4 regions of the Paenibacillus sp. FSL H7-0357 genome follow, and region 1 is predicted to be linked to each of the others. Evidence: riboswitches for the same ligand, from Rfam matches in the RefSeq annotation. Region 1 holds a riboswitch; each other region holds the start of a gene.
What was found. A riboswitch is a leader RNA that binds a small molecule or an ion and turns the genes downstream of it on or off. The one in region 1 is predicted to bind cyclic di-AMP.
Positions count from the first base shown of each region.

Region 1 (5,009 bases):
GCAAGAAGCTGATTGATTTGATGAACGGTACGATATGGGTCGATTCCCCGCAGGATGGAAAGACGGAATTCATCTTTAGAATCCCCCTGCATCCGATGGACCAGGCTAAGGAACAGCTTTTCAGCAAGGAAGGAGAGACTCCGAACAGTAAGTTGAAAACAAAGGCGGTGTGAGCTGAAGTTTGTTATGGAAGTTTGCCAAAGAGAGAACTTTAATTATATAATTTTAAATTATATGACTTTCATTACCCGGGTCCTGAGTGGACGGAAAGGAACTCTCTTTGAGCAAAAACAAACGAAACAGTGCCGCGGCTCCCCAACAGAGCAAGCAGGAGAAGCGCAGGGCAGAACAGGAAAAGCAGAAGCAAAAAACGAGAATTCTGATCTTCAGCACAGTAGCAGCAGTTATCATTATCTTTGTCGCTCTAATCATGCTGATTCCAAAAGGGAACTCTGACTTTAATTACAGCGAGATGCACAGACTTGGAAAAGAGGATGCTCCAGTCAAAATTGTCGAATTCGGGGATTATAAATGTCCGGCGTGTTCAGACTTTACCGGTACCATCAAACCTCAGCTTGTTGAAAAATACGTAACTCCGGGCAAAGCGGCCTTTTACTTCGTAAATATGGCCTTTATCGGACCGGATTCCGAAACAGCTTCATTAGCAGCTTTGTCTGTCTATCATCAGAACAGTGAAGCTTTCTGGACCTATTATGACGCAATCTATGCTAATCAGGGCGAGGAGAGCGAAGAGTGGGCGACCGCTGATTACCTGGTAAGCCTGGCGCAGAAAGAGAACCTGCCGATAGATTTTGACCTCTTGCGTAAAGACATTGAGGAACGCACCTATGAAAGTGAACTGCAGAGAGATATGAAGCTGGCCGAAGACAGCAAAGTGACCTCTACTCCTACTGTATTTGTTAATGGAGTCAAGGTAGACAAGGCTTTTGATATCAAAGCCATCGACTCGCAGGTGCAAATCGCCCTTGATTCGGCGGATGCCAAATGATGAAATTCTCTACCTTCTGCAGACGCCACTGCCTGTATCTGGCCTGGTTTGTTTCCGTAATTGCAGTAGCAGGAAGCTTGTATCTTAGTGAAGTGCTGCATTATGAACCCTGCAGGCTATGCTGGTTCCAGCGTATCTTTATGTATCCTCAGCTGATTCTGCTCGGAATTGCCACGTACCGGGGAGATAAACGCATCATTCCTTATGTGCTGCCTTTATGTCTGATAGGCGGGAGCATCTCCCTGTACCATTACGCAGAGCAGAAAATTCCTGCACTCAGTAAAATTTTGCCATGCAAAATTGGTGTACCCTGCAATGAGGATTATTTGAACTTTTTAGGGTTCATTACGGTACCTCTGCTTGCGTTGATTGCTTTTGCTCTAATCGCAATTTTGCTCTGGACCGGGCGCCAAGAAGAGGCAGCAGAATAAGAAAAGGCTTTGCAGAATTTAGAGCATAAATATTTCCTTAATTTCTGTCACAATTAACATCCAAAACACTCAAAAATCACGGAACGCTGGGATAATGAAAGAGAATGAAAGATCCACTTATCCCCGATCTTGGATTTGAGCTTTTTGGATGTTTTTTCATTCTTTTTTCATTTTTTTCACCGCTTTACTGAAAAGCTATTGTAGACTATTATTAGTCCTTGTGAGAAGTTGAATATGCGCTGAATTTTCCGCAAGGAAAAACGGGGGAACCAAACTTGACGGCAACGTCAATGGGGTGAATCGGAGGCAGGTCAGTATGACCGGAACCGTAGGGCTACCACAGCCCGAATCCGCCAGCTAACCTCGTAAGCAAGGGTGGGATAATGAGCATGCGTAAGCATGCGGATCATTTCCGTATGCTTATTTTTGTGCCTGCATTTATGAAACCTGCCAATGAAAACGGCGCGCGGTATTACCGTTTCAACTCAACAAAGAGAGGAACTGTTACTACAATGGTAAGCAAGGTAAAACGACTATTGATCGGGCGTCCGATGAAGTCGAACGAACTCGATCATGAAAAGTTATCCAAGGTGAAAGCACTGGCTGTTCTGTCTTCCGATGCACTCTCGTCTGTGGCCTACGGAACGGAGCAAATTCTGATTGTACTGGTGGCCGCGGGCTTCACCGCCATCTGGTATTCATTGCCGATTGCATTAGCCGTATTGGGCCTGCTGGCCATCCTTATTTTTTCCTATCGCCAGACCATCTTTGCCTATCCGCAAGGCGGCGGAGCGTATATCGTGGCAAAAAGCAATCTGGGCGTTCCTACCGGCCTCTTGGCTGGCGGCTCTTTATTGGTAGATTACATTCTTACGGTTGCAGTTAGTGCTTCAGCGGGAACGGATGCGATCACATCGGCCTTTCCGAGTCTTCATAATCATACTGTACTTATTGCAGTCTCCGTCATTCTGATCTTGACGATTATCAATCTCCGCGGGGTGACGGAGTCCGCTTCATTTATTGCCATCCCGGTGTATCTGTTCGTGGTTTCTATCTTTGTACTCATCATTGCCGGGGTGTACAAATATATTACAGGCGGCGCTCATGCCGAAATCCCGGAAATCGGTTCCGCCGTTTCCAATGTCAGCCTGTTCCTATTACTCAAAGCCTTCAGTTCCGGTTGTTCGGCACTGACCGGGGTAGAAGCGGTATCGAATGCCATTCCGAACTTCAAAGCTCCAGCGGAAAAAAACGCCGCCAAAACCTTGATGCTGATGGGAGGCATCCTCGGATTGATGTTCACCGGCATTACGCTGCTGGCATACTGGTATGGGATTACTCCTAATGAGAAATCCACCGTCGTGTCGCAAATTGCCGAATCTACGTTTGGCCGGGGCGGTTTGTACTTTTTCATCCAAGGGATAACAGCCGTCATCTTGTTCCTGGCGGCGAATACAGCTTACTCGGCGTTTCCGCTGCTTGCGTTCATGTTCGCCAAAGATAAATATTTGCCTCATGCCTTCATGGTCCGGGGAGACCGCCTGGGCTTCTCTAATGGTATTATCTTTCTCGGAGTATTGTCGGCTGTGCTTGTAGCTGCTTTCCACGGAAATACAGAAGGGCTGATTCCGCTGTATGCAGTCGGAGTATTTATCCCTTTTACGCTGTCGCAGCTTGGCATGATGGTGCACTGGTTCAAAACAAAGCCGAAAGGCTGGCAGAATAAATTTGTAGTCAATACAATCGGTATGCTGACTACCCTGACGATTACGCTTATCTTTATCATTACCAAGTTTTCCAGCGTGTGGATGGCCTTCATCTTCCTGCCGGTTGTCATGTTCGTATTCCACCGCATTCACCGTCATTATATGAATATAGCTGATCAGCTTCGTATATGTCCTGCTACGGATAAACCGTTGATTAAAGGAAGTACCGTTGTTGTTCCGGTTGCGGGTGTGACACGCGCTGTGCTGCATTCGATCAGTTATGCGAAGTCGTTAACAGATAATGTGGTGGCAGTCTACGTTGGTTTTGATGAAGAGGAGATTCACAAGATGGAGCAAAAATGGGAGGAATGGAACCCGGGTGTACGCCTGATCGTGCTTCGTTCCCGTTACCGCAGCATTATCCGCCCACTGGTGAAATTTATCGATACCGTAGAGTGGAAGACCGCTACTACAGACCATATTACCGTATTAATTCCACAGTTCATTACCAAACATTGGTGGCAGGCGATCCTGCATAATCAGACCAGCCTGTTCATTCGTTCTTATCTAATGAATCAAAAAGATATAGTTGTAGCAACAGTGCCCTATCATTTGCACAAATAGGCAGATAAATATGGTTAGCAGAGGTTGTTTCCGTAGCTTGCGGAGGCAACCTTTTTTTATAGAACGAATAATTTTGTTGACAGAGATAATGAGAATCAATATCATTTAAAAAGTAAGGCGAAGGCCTCGGACACCTTTGACCATTAATGCTTGTAAATACAGGAGGGGTATTTAATGTTTTCGAACAATAAGAGATCAGGCAGCATGAAGCTGGCATTGATCGGATGTATGGCTATGACTTTGTTCTTGTCCGCTTGCGGCAATGGCAATAATGAGAATGCTGCAAATTCTGGAGCGGAAGCTACCGCTGCACCTACGGCTACTGCTGAAGCAACGGCAGCGCCAACGAAAACAACTGCACCGGCTACAGAGAAAACGGTGACAGACGCCATGGGACATGAAGTCACGGTACCGGCTAATCCGCAGCGCGTACTTGCTTCTTATATGGAAGACTACCTGGTAACACTGGGCGTTACCCCGGTAGCGCAGTGGTCCGTGACAAACGGAACCCAGGAATATCTGATTGCTGATCTTAAAGATGTGCCAACCATCAGCTATGATCTTCCGCTGGAGGCTGTGACCAGCTTTGCACCGGATTTCCACATTGTGCAGTCTGAGTCTAGTGTGCAGAACGGTCTGTACGACCAGTTGAACAAAATCGCACCTACTTATGTCCTTGGTGACAAGATTAGCAAAGACTGGCGCAAATCGCTGCTCAAAATCGGTGAACTCCTGAACAAGAGCACTGAAGCTGAACAAGCCATTGCAGACTACGATCAAAAAGCAGCAGATGCAAAAGCCAAAATCAGCAGCTCCATTGGTGATGATTCGGTCGCCATTCTGTGGCTGGTGTCGAAGAACTTCTTTATAGTAGATGAAACACGCAGCAGTGGTGCTGTATTGTACGGAGATCTGGGGTTGAAGCAACCCAACCTGGTTACAGAAATCCCTGCGGCATCCAGAGCGACCTGGAATCCGATCACACTGGAGAAATTGGCTGAACTGACCGCAGATCATATCTTCCTGGTGAACAGTGACAAGACCGAAGCCTCTGACATTCTTAACGGAGCAATCTGGAAGGGTATCCCTGCGGTTAAGGCTGGAAATGTTCATGAACTTAGCGAGGCAAGCAGCTGGCTGTACAGCGGAGCCATTGCCAACTCTAAAACCATTGATGATGTCTTGAGTTTTCTCGTGAAATAATCAGCCTTAACTGTGTGTAGAGAGAACTCTTCAGCT
Region 1 covers NZ_CP009241.1:4,352,790-4,357,798, reverse strand. Annotated here, with positions in the region: gene H70357_RS18890 (ATP-binding protein) at 1-173, shown strand, start outside; gene H70357_RS18885 (DsbA family protein) at 281-1,009, shown strand; gene H70357_RS18880 (disulfide oxidoreductase) at 1,009-1,440, shown strand; cyclic di-AMP (ydaO/yuaA leader) riboswitch at 1,668-1,827, shown strand; gene H70357_RS18875 (APC family permease) at 1,953-3,770, shown strand; gene H70357_RS18870 (iron-hydroxamate ABC transporter substrate-binding protein) at 3,945-4,973, shown strand.

Region 2 (5,009 bases), 3.4 Mb from region 1:
TGATCCGGATCACTCCATTCTGCTGGAGAGTAAGCATCTCAACAATTTTAGACTGGCGGAGCTGGAGCGAAAGACGCTCTCCCGCTGGACGCTTAGTGCAACGAAGCTGCTTGAAACCCTGCTCGGAACTCTTGTCTGGTGAGGTGAAGGATTGTGAAAAGATCGATAACCCGCGGCTGGTACAGCATGAAAGAGCAATTTTATATTCTGATTCTGCTTTTTATCTATCGGCTGCTTTGGGGCTATTTCCTGTACAGATTCGTCAGGTCAGCCCTCATCCCGGTGCTGCTCCGTTATCCCGATACACACGCCGGCGGCAGCGGAATAGGCAGATTGCTGTATTATATCGAAGGACAGACTGCATTGGGCACAGACCCCGGGGTGCTGCGCTGGCTCTGGCTGCTGCTGGCCCTCTCAGCGCTACGGCTGCTATGCTCCCCCTTTATCCGTGCAGGGCTGCTGCATGAGCTGCACCAGGAGCGCAAAGGGGAGCGGGGAATGTTCTTTTTTCCCGGAATGAAGCTTTACGGACTCCCCGTACTGCTGTTCAGTCTAGCGGAATGGCTTCTGGCCGCAGCACCGCTGTATTGGCTTCTCCCCAAAATGTACGGGCTTCTCCTCAGCGGTATTCTCGATTATACCCTGCTGCTGAGACTGGTTCCTTATGTTCTGGCCTGGCTCCTGTACTTCTACCTGATCCGCATTCTGCTGCTGTACATGCAGTTTGGCTTCACCGGAGGAACAGGCATGTTCTCTTCCTTGCTGGTTGGCCTTAGGGTAATCCTCCCTTCCACCTGTATATCTGCACTGTTCGGCGCCGGCGGCCTGCTTCTGCTGCTGCTCTCCGGAGTGACCGCACTTTTCTGTCCAGGCCTGCCCGCACTGCTGTTCCGGCAATTTTCACCGCTTCCCTCAACGCTGTTCAAAATGTGGAGCATAGCGGGGCAGTATCACCTTTGGTGCAGCAAAACATTTCCACAATAATTACGCCAGTCCCTTGGCATAATAGAAGAGTCACTGCCCCAGATAAAGGGCGGGACTCTTCTTTTGGTTACAACGTGATTTAGGGTATTTGCAAAACTGTAAATCCTCTGGTACAATGATGCCTGTACCAGTAGTAACAACTTTGTAATCTTTTGAAACTAATTTGAAGTAAATGAATGTGCCTTTAAGCATTTAACCTTGTCGATACGTCACTGTTTCGGTGCATAAAACGCCAAATTCCCGGCACCGGGAAGTGGGGGAACCATATTTTGGGTGAATTGATCTCGCTTTAGAGGGGTCATAGGGGAACCTTCTACCGAATCCTTAAGCTAACCTCGCAGGCCTTGGAAGGAGTACATCTTTTGAAAAGTCATAATTTTAAGAAGAAATGCACCGCAGCAGCATTAGGGCTAGTGATGGTGTTCACGCTTGGAGCAGGGAGCGCTTTCGCCGACTCCAGAATGGATACGGTTATTACAAAAACACTGGGAACGACGTATAAAACCGGAGGCATAAGCACTGCCGGCTTTGATTGTTCTGGATTCACCAAATATGTATTTAAGAATGTTGGCCTTACCTTGCCCCGCACTTCCAAAGCACAATTCAGCGTTGGAACCGCCGTATCACGGAATAACCTCCGTTCCGGCGACCTGGTATTCTTCAATACCCTTGGCAATGGAGTCTCCCATGTCGGCATTTATGTCGGCAACGGAAAATTCGCCCAATCCTCTTCATCCCGTGGTGTAACTATCAGTTCAATGAGTCAATCCTACTGGGCCAACCGCTACGTTGGAGCCAAACGAGTAATGAGCACAACAGCTTACAAAGCTATCGCTTACGATTGACATCCCTCAGGAATTTCATCCTCCAATAAATAATTGTAACTTATAGAGATCCGGAAACTGATTATTGCCGTAATCATTTCCGGGTTTTTCCTTTTTGTCTTCCTTATTCTACCTTTTACACGTATTTGAGGTCTGTGAAACACCTTTTTACTAAAAATCCCAACAAATCTAAGTTAAAGCTTACTCAGCGCGTAAATATAAGACCTTTTTAGCAAAGATAACTCTTAAAAAGCGTAAATATTATGCATTAATATGTTTTAAGTGATTGCCAACTGGCGAAGTCTTTGTTACAATTATCGCAGTGAGTTTTTAGTAACATTTTTGTAATTATTGAATCGGGTTTTACAAAGGTTTTGTCATGTATTGGTTAACAAGCTAATCCTAATCAACAGTCATGCCGAGTTCCCTAACCATTAGGGAAACGGGGGAACCGATTTTGGGTGAATTGACCTCCTATTCACAGAGGGGTCATAGGGGACCTTCAACCGAACCCTTAAGCTAACCTCGTAGGCATTTGGAAGGGGTATTCACTTTTGAAGAAGAAGTTAGCAGCAGCAGTACTTAGCTTTTCCATTATGCTTACCATCGGAGCAGGAAGCGCTTTCGCGGATTCCAAAATGGATAAAGTCATCGACAAGACCATCGGAAGTAAATACGTATCCGGCGGTGTATCGACCAACGGCTTTGATTGCTCCGGATTTACAATGTACGTTTTTGATAAGATCGGTATCAATTTGCCACACCAATCCGGTTCCCAATACCAAATGGGTACTGCCATTTCCCGGGATGATCTGAGAGCGGGAGATCTTGTATTTTATAATACAAGCGGTAAAGGTGTATCCCACGTCGGCATTTATGTCGGTGAGGGCAAATTCGCACATGCTTCATCCTCCCGTGGTGTAACCATCAGCACGATGAGTGACAGCTACTACGTCAACCGCTACGTTGGCGCCAAACGGATCATGAGTACAGATGCTTACCAATCCGTTACTTCTGATTCCCAAGACAATGATGACGTGCAATAAGTTGTCGTAAAACGGGCACTCTTCCATGATTTTTGCCGAAATCTGGAGGGGGCCTGTTTTTTTTGTCTATAAAATTACTTACCCCTCTCAATATCCGCAAAACATAAATCTCCCCCAAATTTCCTCCATTTTATAAAATATTTTTACTACTTTGTCAAGTTTCCGCCTTTCAGAAAATTTCTGAGTCGAATCAGGCCAGTTATGGATATAATTAGGTATAGCTAGTGCTGTTGCTCCCCATGAAAGGAGGCCGGTGGCCTTATGATTAGCTCCCCCGTTACATTCCATGTAGTTCCCATGGAGATCAGCCATGCCGAAGATATCGCCGCATGGAATTACAAAGCGCCTTATAATATTTACGAATGGATGCCTTGGTCCCAAATGGAGGCGCTTGGCATTGAATTTGGCGATCCAGAGCTACGCAGAGACCAGTATGTTTCCGTGGTCAACGGGCAAGGCATCCTTTGCGGCTTTGCGCAGTTGTTTCCGATGGAGGGTGTCGTCAGGCTGGGTATTGGAATGCGCCCCGAACTTTGCGGACACGGTCTTGGCCACATTTTCATGGAAGCCATCGTTCAGGCCGCGCTGAAGCGTTATCCCGAGCGGGAGATTGATCTGGAAGTATTGACCTGGAACCAGCGGGCGATCCGAACCTACCAAAAATGCGGCTTCATGATCACGGATACTTATGAACGCCTTACTCCAACCGGAAATAAGCCATTTTATTGCATGGTCTATGATAAACAACACAACGTCCCATTAAATTGAAAATTTCAGTGTTGAAATCGTCCACTTTTTTGACACAAATGCTATGATAACGCTTCACCATCCTATATAATGTAGGAAGCAGCTTACATGGAGGGGACGGATGAAGATGCAGAAATGGATCATGGGCGGTTTGTTTTTCGCAGCCTGTGCCTTTGCGGTAGTGCTCTTGTTCACACTACCCGGCAAAGCAGAGGTCGCCGAAGAAAATAACCCGACGATGCCGCAAGTCACACTGGATGCCGCAAGCGCCGAAGCGATTGTACAGGCAAGCTGCATTACCTGCCACGGTGATCAGCTACAGGGCGGTCTAGGCCCTAGTCTGCAGCAGGAAGGCGGCCAGCATAACGCAGAAGAAATCTACACCATTGTTACGAAGGGACGCGGCCAAATGCCGTCTTTCAAGGATAAGCTTGCTCCCGAAGAGATTGCCAATGTTGCCATGTGGCTTGCAGAGAAGAAATAAACCTGACCTTAAAAATACAGAATGCCCGTACAAAGGATATTCAGAGCATCCTTGCACGGGCATTTTTATATCCATTCCTATGATAGGTCGGTTTCTCCTGCGCCTAACGCGTTTTATCGAAAGCTTCGTTAAATTCATGCGCCTGGCGGAACTCTAGCGCGGCAAGCCCGCTCTCTTCTTTTGCGGACAAGCGCAGAATTACCGTCTTGTAATCAATTGTAATATGCGGATGATGATCGAAGGCTTCCGAGATCGCGGCCACCTCATCCACAAAGGCGATACCCTTCATATATTCATTAAACATATATTTGCGCACCATCATATTCGGCTCCAGCTTCCAACCCTCCAGCTTACTTACCTGCTCACGCAGCTCTTCCTCCGTAAAATGCAATTTGTTTCCTCCCTTACTAAGTTAGCCGTAAAGTCCGTACAGCCCAGCTTCCCATATCCTTTAAACAAAACATCCCTCAGCTTCGGTAAAGTCCAAGGGATGCGCCAGGATGAAGGCTTTTTTTCGGTTTAATGTATTCTAAGATCCCGGCAAATAGTACTCGGCATCTACAATTTTACCACGGGCCGCAGACAGGGGGCAAACCGTCCTCCCGTTACTCTGCTGTTCTGCTGCTCTAAACGAGTACAACCGAGGCCAAATCCTCTTCACCCAGCAAAATATTGATACGGTGCGTCTCCTTGTCATAGATAACCACACCACTGCCTACCTGGATAACAGGCTCGTTGCCCAGCGCGTAGAACAGATCCTCTGCGAGCGCTTCCCATACCTCCAGCTTGGATTCCTGCGGCAGTTCCTGCCATTCATCCGGCTCCATCTCAAAAAACACATACCCATCAGAAATACGTCCGACTGCTTCTGTCAAATCACTAAGAATCTCGCTGTAATCTCTGCCATGTTTCACACCCACGTGT
Region 2 covers NZ_CP009241.1:100,561-105,569, reverse strand. Annotated here, with positions in the region: gene H70357_RS00515 (M1 family metallopeptidase) at 1-142, shown strand, start outside; gene H70357_RS00510 (hypothetical protein) at 154-984, shown strand; cyclic di-AMP (ydaO/yuaA leader) riboswitch at 1,205-1,343, shown strand; gene H70357_RS00505 (C40 family peptidase) at 1,401-1,829, shown strand; cyclic di-AMP (ydaO/yuaA leader) riboswitch at 2,215-2,357, shown strand; gene H70357_RS00500 (C40 family peptidase) at 2,363-2,854, shown strand; gene H70357_RS00495 (GNAT family N-acetyltransferase) at 3,116-3,622, shown strand; gene H70357_RS00490 (c-type cytochrome) at 3,729-4,085, shown strand; gene H70357_RS00485 (4a-hydroxytetrahydrobiopterin dehydratase) at 4,189-4,476, opposite strand; gene H70357_RS00480 (hypothetical protein) at 4,712-5,005, opposite strand.
Region 2: it holds a riboswitch for cyclic di-AMP, as region 1 does, so the genes downstream of both, H70357_RS00505 (C40 family peptidase) here and H70357_RS18875 (APC family permease) in region 1, are expected to answer to the same signal.

Region 3 (5,009 bases), 3.8 Mb from region 1:
AATACCTTTTGCAGCGAGAGTCTCAGCTGGTCGGTATATTCAATTTCCGAGACCTGTACTACCTGATGCACGATAATTCCTTTCAATATCTCTGCTGGCGGGGCTGTACTCATGCCTTCAAAGGGCCGCACCGTGTTCATCAAGGGCATCAGGATGTTCTGGTCCATGCCTTCCTTGTCTGTAAGTCCATCCACAAAAAACAGCGCCGCCTTGATTCCCAGGCTTCCAATGCGCAGCTCTCTGACATTGACGTCTGACATATCGGTACTTATCTCCCTGAAGGACTGAACATCATGTTGGAACTCTCCGGTATAGGTCAGGGAAGGAGTGGCCTGTCCAGCGTTGTTTTGAACAGGGGGTGCGGGTGCGGCGGATTTTTTATTCTGCACAGCGACGCTGGTTTGATCCGCCTCCCCCGTATCTTCGGAGCTTGGAACACCCCCGCCTTTTTTGCCTTCAGCCCGCATTCCCCGGGTGCTCGCCTTGCCCTCTTTCATTCGGAGCCAGATCATTAGGCGGGTTAAGACAACCGGAACGACGAAGATGACAAAACCTTGAAACAGCACCTTCCAGCCGGGCACTAGATCCCATAGCATCTTCCACATTCCATGCGTCCCCCTTTTTATTCGTAACCCTATTTTGACCGAAGCTGGAACATTCATACATCAAAAAAACAGCTGCACGCTCCTCTTGGGGAACGTGCAGCTGTTATGATGTGCGAAAACGATTCAAAGATAGGAGTTACAACAGACCCGCTGCCCACATTCCGCCTTGGCGGATCATTTGGCGGAACGGCTCTACCGAGAAGGAAGGCAAATGATGCCCCGGCATCAGATAAACTACACGGCCAAGTCCGAACTCATGGCACCAGGCTGCCTGACGCATGGCCCCTTCATGAAGGTACTCTGCCAGCACAGTCGTCTCAAAATAAGGATGCATTTCAAAGTAGTACGGCTCGTCCTCGATGACGAACTCGCTGATCCCCTGCATAATGGGATGCCCGTGTGCCGGTATTTTCATATGCAGGGAGGTGTATTCCGGGTGATGGGTGAAATGCGCGCCCAGCATGGCGCCCAGCTCCTGATTCCGCTGCAGGGAGATTCCGTTATGTATAACGAGCAGACCTCCGCCCCCCGCTACATAAGACAGCAAAGCGGCACTTTGCTCCGGGGCTATTTTCTGATCGGAAAATTCGGTATAAGCGATAACCAGCTTCAATCCCTCGAGGTTGTCTTTGTTCAGGAGACTGTAATCTTCAGAAGCCTCCACCTGCAGATCAGGTGACAGAATGCGCTTAATCTCATGATCCACACCGGCAAAAGGATGGTATTTCACCTCACTGTAGCTGCCAAGTGCAAGTGCTTTCCATTCAGACATGTTCTTCCCGCCTCTCTTCCTGCTTCTCTTAGTGTATAGTTACCAGGGCCACGCATTGCCGTCCAGGTCGAGATAAGCCGGCTCCTCACCCATATACTTCTTGTGCTCCTGCACGATATTCATAATCTTACGCGCCGACTCTTCAGGAGGAATAGGTGCCTCCAGAGCCTTCTCACCATTCATATAGGACTGCAGCCAGCCGGGGTGAAAGACCATAACCTGCCCGCCCATCACCTTCAAATGGTTGTGCATCAGGGAGGACTGCATATTAAGCGCTGCTTTGGACATACAGTATCCGTACATATTAATCCGTTTGTTCCGGCCAATGCTTCCGGCTTCTGAGGAGATATTAACAATCAATTTCTGCTTGCTCTGCATTAACAGGCCCATCAATTCATTACTGACCCTCAAAGAACCAAGCGTGTTTACATTATAAATGTGAGCCATGGCTTCATCGTCCATATCAACAAGCATCGTGGCATCATCAGCTCTATGAATAATACCGGCATTATTGATAATCATATCAACATGAGCGGTACTGCCCGAAATGCTGCGTGCCGCTTGCTTGACACTCTCACGGTCGCCGATATCCAGCGGGATCAGAGTTAATCGGTCCGGGTACTGCTTTTTCAGTGCGTCCAGCGATTCCGACTCCTTCATATACTGACCGGCAAATACGGAATATTTGTTCTCTAGAAGCCAGCTTGCCAGAAAAAAACCTAAACCACGGTCAGCACCGGTAACAAAAGCAACCCTTTTCATGATTATGGACACACCCTTTACGATTCTTCAGAATACACGCGGCATCTCTCTCACATTAGCATGGCAGTCACGTTTTTTCAACGTCCTTCATGGGACTGTAATTCCGCTGAAAGAGGTGCTCTAACTTCCTTTTGATTTAATTTTGAACTATGTTACAATCGTAGTTACAAGTACTTATAGGAAGGTGAGATACCGATGTCTATCCAACAACTTCATACTCTGGAAGAACTGCAGCAATATGTTGCTCAACCAGGTAAAAAACTGCTTTTCAAGCATAGCACTACCTGCCCGATCAGCGCCAAGGCCAACGAGGAATTCACAGCCTATACGCAAGGCTCCGAGACTCCAGCTGCCATTGTCCATGTGATTGAAGACCGTCCGCTGTCCAATCAGATTGCCGAAGATTTCGGGATCAAGCATGAATCTCCGCAGATCTTCCTGCTCGAAGACGGCGAAGTGCGCTGGAACACCTCCCATTGGAAAATCACCCGGGACGCCATCAAGGCAGCTGTGAGCCAATGAGCCAGCCGGTTATTGTCTATTCCACCACAGGATGCAGCGACTGTAATCAAGTGAAACAGTGGCTGACCGAGCAAGATGTTAGCTTCGAGGTGCGTGATGTTATGACAAGTACAGTGTATCAGGAAGAAGTCGAGAAGCTGGGCTTCATGGGTGTGCCTGTTACTGTGTACGAAGGCCGCGCAGTCAAAGGCTTCAACGTTTCCGAACTTAAGGAGCTTATTGGAGCAACTGCTGAATAATTCATAGCGTGAGGCATATAAATATTTATATTTTGAAAAAGGCATCTCCTTGGACCTCTGTCCAGGGGATGCCTTTTATTTGCCATTTTATATGGCCTTATCCTGGATTCGTTGAGACATCCGCCAGAAAAGAGACATTTCCGCTGTGGGAATAGATGACGGAATCCGCTCCAAGTCCTTTATAGACCAGTCTGGGATTCATCGAAGTCGTAATTACGTATATTGGTTTTGTCGTCCAGGTCCGGCACATCTGGATATACCGGCAGCATAAGGTCACACTGCTCTCGAACAGAAATACTCTGCCTACCGGAAAAGAGGGGCGGAACCATGTATTCTGATGATGTGTATCCACCACAAGATTGACCTCGATTCCCAGCTCCTCCAGACGCCGCTTCTCCGCCGCATTGTTGGCGATTCCTGCGATCTTGTAGCCTCTGAACTTTAAGATTTTGATAAAATGCTCCCCCGCTTTAGTCGGAGCGTTAATGAGTACATATTCTTCCGAATTCGCCATATCTTCCTCTCCTCCGGCCTAGGACTTCCATTCATTTCTCGTACGAACACAGCAAAAAACCACAAAGGAATTCCCTCTGTGGTCCAATTAGCGGTCACATTGTGCTCATCCTCTCTAATACGCTTACGAGGTTAGCTGTCGGATTCGGGCAGTGAGAGTCGCCCTACCTGTATCCATGCGAGCATTCTCTCGCACTTTCACAGGATTCACCCCATAACCGGCTCCGACTCTCACATCGGCTGCCGATTGTTGGTTCCCCCGCTTTCCATAACGGAAATTAAGCGGACTGCGTATTCGATTGTGTAGTAAACAGAAGTAATCATACTCTGGCGGTCACGGCCTTGTAAACCGCCAAACCTGCCAAAATAATGCATTTAGTAAACCCAATCCAGATCAGGTAGCGCTTACTTAAGCCTCAATCTCATCATTCCTCTTATTTACTCGGCTTATCAACGATTTGCGAAAAAGCATTCAGCGTTGTGATTTTATTCACCCAATGTTGAGTAAATTGCCTTTTGTGCTCTGATCACCCTAATTCAAAAGCAGTCGTATGCACGAGATAAAAAGCCGAAAACCGTTGATAAACACCCTTTTAGCGCATCTTACCGTTTCCTTTGCCAGAATTCCCTGAAAATCGGCTCAGAAGAATGTTTTTTCCTTTTTACAAAGCTCATGCGAAAAGAGTATGATTCGGTTTGAATCCAATGCATGAAATGCAATATGAACGCTGAATTCCCGCAGTGCGGGAAACGGGGGAACCATCAGGCCCGCAGGGCCTTTCCTGGAAGATAAGAATCTTTCTTGGGGTGAATCCGAAGGAGACTGTGGTCTCATTAGGTAGGGCGACTCTCACCGTCCGAATCCGACAGCTAACCCCGTAAGCGACTAGAGAGAACCTTGATCCGCCACGTTTTTGCGCCAGGTGTATTTAAGCCTGTACCAAAACCGCAGCAGAGGTCCTCCTCTGCTGCGGTTTTTTGTGCTGAGGCTGCAGCTTATAAATGGGTAGGAGGGAAAACGAAATGAACCAGCGCAGGCTGTTACGTATAGAAGTGTTTGTATTCGATGCCCCCTGGCCATTCCATCATGCCACGGAGTCATCCGGCAAATGCCGGTATGGTGTGCTGAAGCTTACGTGCAAGGCTGGGTGCAGCTGGGGAGCGGGGATACTGTCTGCGGAAGGCGATCATTTTGACGTCATTAAATGGAGCACCTTTCTGAGAAGTATACGCAATCACAGGCTGGAAGAAGCCATAGAAATTGTACAGCAGCTAGGTGCGCAGTGGGAGCCGGGTCAGCAAGAAATCGTGCAAACGGCCCTGCTGGATTTAAAAGCCAAGCTGCAAGGCAAGGTCGTCACGTCACATCTGCAAATGGTTCCCTATTCCCGTACAGCTGGGGCCGGCGGTACGCCCCCCTTCAGACGGATGTACTATAAACCTTCAAGTTCCCTGCTGCATAAAGGCAGCTGGCAGGAACCGGACATAGCCGAGCTAATGGACAGATCCATCGCTTATTTCTCCATCTTATAATTTCTTATTCAGAAAGGAACGTGAAGACATGCCAGACCCATTATCCCCGGGATGGACAGCTGC
Region 3 covers NZ_CP009241.1:578,399-583,407, reverse strand. Annotated here, with positions in the region: gene H70357_RS02610 (spore germination protein) at 1-605, opposite strand, end outside; gene H70357_RS02605 (ThuA domain-containing protein) at 742-1,377, opposite strand; gene H70357_RS02600 (SDR family NAD(P)-dependent oxidoreductase) at 1,417-2,139, opposite strand; gene ytxJ (bacillithiol system redox-active protein YtxJ) at 2,335-2,661, shown strand; gene H70357_RS02590 (glutaredoxin family protein) at 2,658-2,900, shown strand; gene H70357_RS02585 (hypothetical protein) at 2,998-3,414, opposite strand; cyclic di-AMP (ydaO/yuaA leader) riboswitch at 3,520-3,708, opposite strand; cyclic di-AMP (ydaO/yuaA leader) riboswitch at 4,130-4,312, shown strand; gene H70357_RS02580 (hypothetical protein) at 4,437-4,946, shown strand; gene H70357_RS02575 (hypothetical protein) at 4,975-5,009, shown strand, end outside.
Region 3: it holds a riboswitch for cyclic di-AMP, as region 1 does, so the genes downstream of both, H70357_RS02585 (hypothetical protein) here and H70357_RS18875 (APC family permease) in region 1, are expected to answer to the same signal.

Region 4 (5,009 bases), 3.4 Mb from region 1:
CTAATTTTAAGGAATTTTTAAATAAAACTTTTATATCGCCTACATTACACATAAATTCATACAAATGCAGATAAAATTAAATTGTCGATTTGTAAAACGTTAAAATGACACAATTCGACAAAGTGCGACATAATTCATTATTATACTACCTATTACCTCTTATTTCTAATTATATTATTCGAAGGAGTTGAACACATGAAGCAACCGCTGACAGAAGAGAAGGTTTTCAAAGATCCGGTTCATAACTATATTCACGTGCAGGACACAATTATCTGGCGATTGATCAACACTAAGGAATTTCAGCGTCTGCGGCGTATCCGTCAGCTTGGCACCTCCTATCTAACCTTTCATGGTGCAGAGCATAGCCGATTTTCACATTCCCTTGGTGTCTACGAAATTACACGCCGTATCATTTCGCAGTTCGAGCGAAGCGGGTATAAGGATTGGATGCCGGACGAGAGCCTGCTCACTCTATGTGCAGCGCTGCTGCATGATTTGGGGCATGGCCCGTTCTCCCATTCTATAGAAGAAGCCTTTGAAATGAACCATGAAGACTGGACCTGCCGGATCATTCTGGAGGACACGGAGATCACCGCAATTCTGCGGGATGTGGCAGAGGATTTTCCCGGCAAGGTAGCTTCGGTAATCTCCAAAACTTATGAGCATGAAATTGTAGTCAACTTGGTTTCCGGCCCTCTGGATGCTGACCGCATGGATTATCTGCTCCGCGATGCATACTATACGGGAGTAAACTATGGGACGATCGATATTGACAGGATCCTAAGAATGCTGCGCCCATACCATGGAAGGGTAGTGGTTAAGGAATCAGGGATGCACGCCATCGAGGATTACTTAATGTCGCGCTATCAAATGTACTGGCAGGTATATTTTCACCCGGTCACACGCAGTTCCGAAATCATTTTGCGGCAAATTTTCCGCAGAGCCAAAGAGCTGTACCAGAGCGGTTATGAATTCCGGTTCATGATTGATCCTTTAGGTGATTTGTTCCGCGGAGAGGTTACGGTGGAACAATATCTGCTGCTGGACGAAGCTATGATCCAGACCGCCTTCATGCAGTGGACTTTGGAGAAGGATGAATTGTTAAGCGACTTGTGCAGCCGGTTTATTCATCGTAAACTGTATAAATATGTAGAGATGGAGAACCTTGATTCCGAGACGATTGACGAAATACGCCGCAGCTTTGCCGTGGCAGGGCTAGATGCCGATTATGATCTGGAAATTGATTTTCCGACAGATTTGCCCTATGATGTGTTTCGTCCGGGACAAGGCTTTGACAGCAAGCAAATTCTGCTGCTTGACCGCCATGACAAACTGAGGGAGATCTCTGAAGTTTCAGATATCGTACGCTCCATCAGCGGAATTCACCGCGGCCGTTATCACCTGTATTTTCCACAGGATAAGCTGCAGAAAGCCCTTCCATTTCTGCCTTCTTCTATCGCAGAAATCTTTGCAAAGTAATCCAAAAATACTTGGAATTCATCATAGAAATTATGACAGAAAAGGGGATGTAACATGCAATTGTTCGACACGCACACCCATCTGGATGCTCCACAATTCGACGAGGACCGCGAAAAGGTAATCGCCAATGCGCTCGAGGCAGGAGTTACCAAAATGATTAATATTGGCTTTAACAGGGAAACAATCCCAACAACCATGAAGCTTGCTGAAACCTATGATTATATCTATGCAGCCGTCGGCTGGCATCCGCAGGATGCCATAGACATGAGGGACGGGGATCTCGAGTGGATTGCCTCACTGTGCAGTCATAAAAAAGTAGTTGCCATCGGAGAAATTGGGTTGGATTACTACTGGGATACCTCTCCTAAAGAGGTACAGCATGAAGTGTTCCGCAAACAAATCGGACTGGCCCGTGAACTGAAAATGCCGATTTGCATTCATAACCGTGATGCTCATGAAGATGTGGTGCGGATTCTTCGTGAAGAGAAGGCTGATGAAATAGGCGGAGTGATGCACTCCTTCTCCGGCAGCTGGGAAATAGCCAAAATGTGCCTGGATTTAGGCTTTCACCTATCCTTCGGCGGCCCGATTACATTCAAGAACGCCAGAGTGCCAAAAGAGGTGCTGGCCCAGACTCCGCTGGACCGATTGCTGATTGAAACGGACTCGCCTTATTTGACACCGCACCCTTTCCGGGGCAAGCGAAATGAGAGCGCACATGTGAGATTAGTAGCAGAGGCTGCCGCGGAAATAAAAGGGATTGATTTACAGGAATTGGCGGAAATTACGTATGCGAACGCACTGGAACGATTTGGGATTGTCTGAAATCGGGAGTAAAAGCGGTGAAAAATGAAGTATAGCCGATATATTAAACTTTTTTAATTTAAAAACGGCTGAATATTACAATATTTTAATCATTTTTTTGCGTAAACGTGGTTGAATCGTCCTTTACAACATGCATCAAAACAGGATATCATCTTTTCAGTGCAGTGAGCTGTTGTTACTGTGACAGTCACTGAATCATGGATCGTCTCGCTGAGTCTCCGTATGGAGAACGGGGGAACCAATAATGCCTGCCGCATGTCCGTACATAGAGTACAACACAGAAATGCCGCAGAATTTATTTGATTTCTTCACGTGGTCTTTGGGGTGAATTTGAGGGCAACCGCCGTGAGCGGGTGACCTAAGATAGGGCGTCTCTCTTATGCCCGAACCCGACAGCTAACCCCGTAAGCGCAAGTAAGAGAGGAAACCTCGTGCATAAACATTCCCGCGTATTCTGACATCCGGAGAAGCCACGAAAGAGTCCTCTGTGAACTCTTTTTTGGGCTTTTTTTGTTTTGAATAATGCGAATGTTCCCAGCATACTGTTATATAACAGGTATCTGGAGTAATTATGCCGGGCAGGCGATCCATGAGCAGGAAACGCTGAAGCAATGCGGGCGTATCCTGTTGCAATCTCAAACCTAGTTTCGTCAGCAATCATACAGTCACCTTGATATACAACTTGACGACGGGGCTATGTAAGGAGGATGGAGAGAGTGGGCGTATTCCAACCAGAAGTATCCCATGATTCGCAATCATCCAGCAGGTCTTTCGCATTACGGTGGAAGCAAGTGAATCCTCGCTTACTTTCGCTTGCAGGTGCGGTATCAATCGTTATCGCGCTGCTCATTCTGCTGTACGTACACGGTCAGAGCAAGAAAGAGATATTTTTAGTTATAGACGGGAAAGCACAGACGCTGGAAACGCGCGAAGCGCTGCTCAGTGATGTGCTGGCTAAGGAACAAATTTCGCTGCAGCCGCATGATGAATTATCTATTGGCCTTAGTGATGAGATACAGGACGGCGACCGTGTCGTGATCAATCGTGCGCAGAAGTTTAGTCTCACTGCGGATGGAGCAACAAAAACGCTGTACACCACCGAAGACACTATCGGTGACGCCATTAGCAAACTGGGTTTAAGCCTGGAGAGCAGTGACAAGATATACCCTTCGCTTGACACCACAGTATCGGCCGGCATGGAAATTAAAATTGTCCGCATCAACAAGCAGATTGTGGAGCGGAAGCAAAATTTGCCATTCCAGGTCATTAAGACCTCAGATCCTTCCCTGACCAAGGGGACCGTAAAAGTGGCACAGTTAGGCGCACCAGGCGTCATGGTCCAGCATATCGAGAAGGTCTACCAAGATGGAGAACTGGTCTCTATGCGCATGATTGGCAAGGAAGTACAGACGGTTACCAAACATAAAATTGTTTATGTTGGTACGAAGCCCCTGCCAAAGCCCGTTGTAGCTGCTGTGACAACTTCCAAAAAAAGTACGGCATCCAAAACAACCAAAGTTTCCGCAAAAAGCAGTAACGTCGTGCACAAGGCAGGCGTAGATTTCCAATACAAGAAGATGATCAAAAATGTGTCGATGACAGCCTATTCTTCAGAAGAACCAGGCATTGGGACCCGCACGGCTTCTGGCACACGTGTAACAGAAGGCCGGACAATAGCTGTGGACCCGAATGTAATTCCTATCGGCTGGTGGGTGTACATTGAGGGATTAGGGTTTCGCCGAGCAGAGGATACCGGCGGTGCCATCAAAGGCAACAAGTTAGATGTTTATTACGATTCACTGAGCCATGCCCGTAATTTCGGCCGCAAGTCCCGGACTATTTATGTGATCGGTCCAGTGAAGCCGGAGCTGAATTAACGTGGTCCGCTTTTGCAAATTAATGGTTTATAAGCTATAGTGAGTGTAGCACTGACAGAACGGGCTACCGCTCATCACTTATACATTCTTTAGCCAAAAAGAAGGGGAGCGAATCCTCTTCTTTTTGTGTTTTACAGGAAGGAGCAACGTGTATGATTAAGGAATTAATTGTGGTGGAAGGCAAGAGTGATACGGTTGCCGTCAAGCGGGCGGTGGAGGCCGATACGATAGAGACTGGCGGTTCAGCGGTAGACCGCAAGGTTATCGCCAAGATAGCGCTGGCAATGGAACGCAGAGGCGTGATCATCCTTACGGATCCCGATCATGCCGGCGAACGCATCCGCAAGATTGTTTCCTCCAAGGTGCCAGGCTGCAAGCATGCATTCATCCCGGAGAAGGATGCTACACGCAAAGGGGATATCGGTGTTGAGAATGCATCACCGGAAGCGATCCGTCATGCGCTGCAGCATGTACATACCTCCTTTGAAGGAGCCCCTGCCCTAATTGGGCTGGAGGATCTTATGGCGGCGGGCATGCTGGTGCATTCGCGAGCGGCTGAGCGCAGGATGGCGCTGGGCAACCTGCTTGGCATCGGGTATTGTAACGGCAAACAGCTATACAAGCGGCTGGCTATGTTTGGCATCACGCGGGAAGAATTCTCCGGAGCTCTCGCACAAATTGATCAGGGAGGCATTACTTCATGAGTGGCAATAACAAGATCTCATCGCCAGTACGGACCAAAGAAATTATTCAGCGCTACGGTTTTTCGTTCAAAAAAAGTCTGGGACAGAACTTTCTGATCGACCAGAATATCCTTGATAAAATAGT
Region 4 covers NZ_CP009241.1:27,578-32,586, forward strand. Annotated here, with positions in the region: gene H70357_RS00130 (HD domain-containing protein) at 196-1,479, shown strand; gene H70357_RS00135 (TatD family hydrolase) at 1,534-2,304, shown strand; cyclic di-AMP (ydaO/yuaA leader) riboswitch at 2,503-2,730, shown strand; gene H70357_RS00140 (resuscitation-promoting factor) at 3,021-4,181, shown strand; gene rnmV (ribonuclease M5) at 4,334-4,885, shown strand; gene rsmA (16S rRNA (adenine(1518)-N(6)/adenine(1519)-N(6))-dimethyltransferase RsmA) at 4,882-5,009, shown strand, end outside.
Region 4: it holds a riboswitch for cyclic di-AMP, as region 1 does, so the genes downstream of both, H70357_RS00140 (resuscitation-promoting factor) here and H70357_RS18875 (APC family permease) in region 1, are expected to answer to the same signal.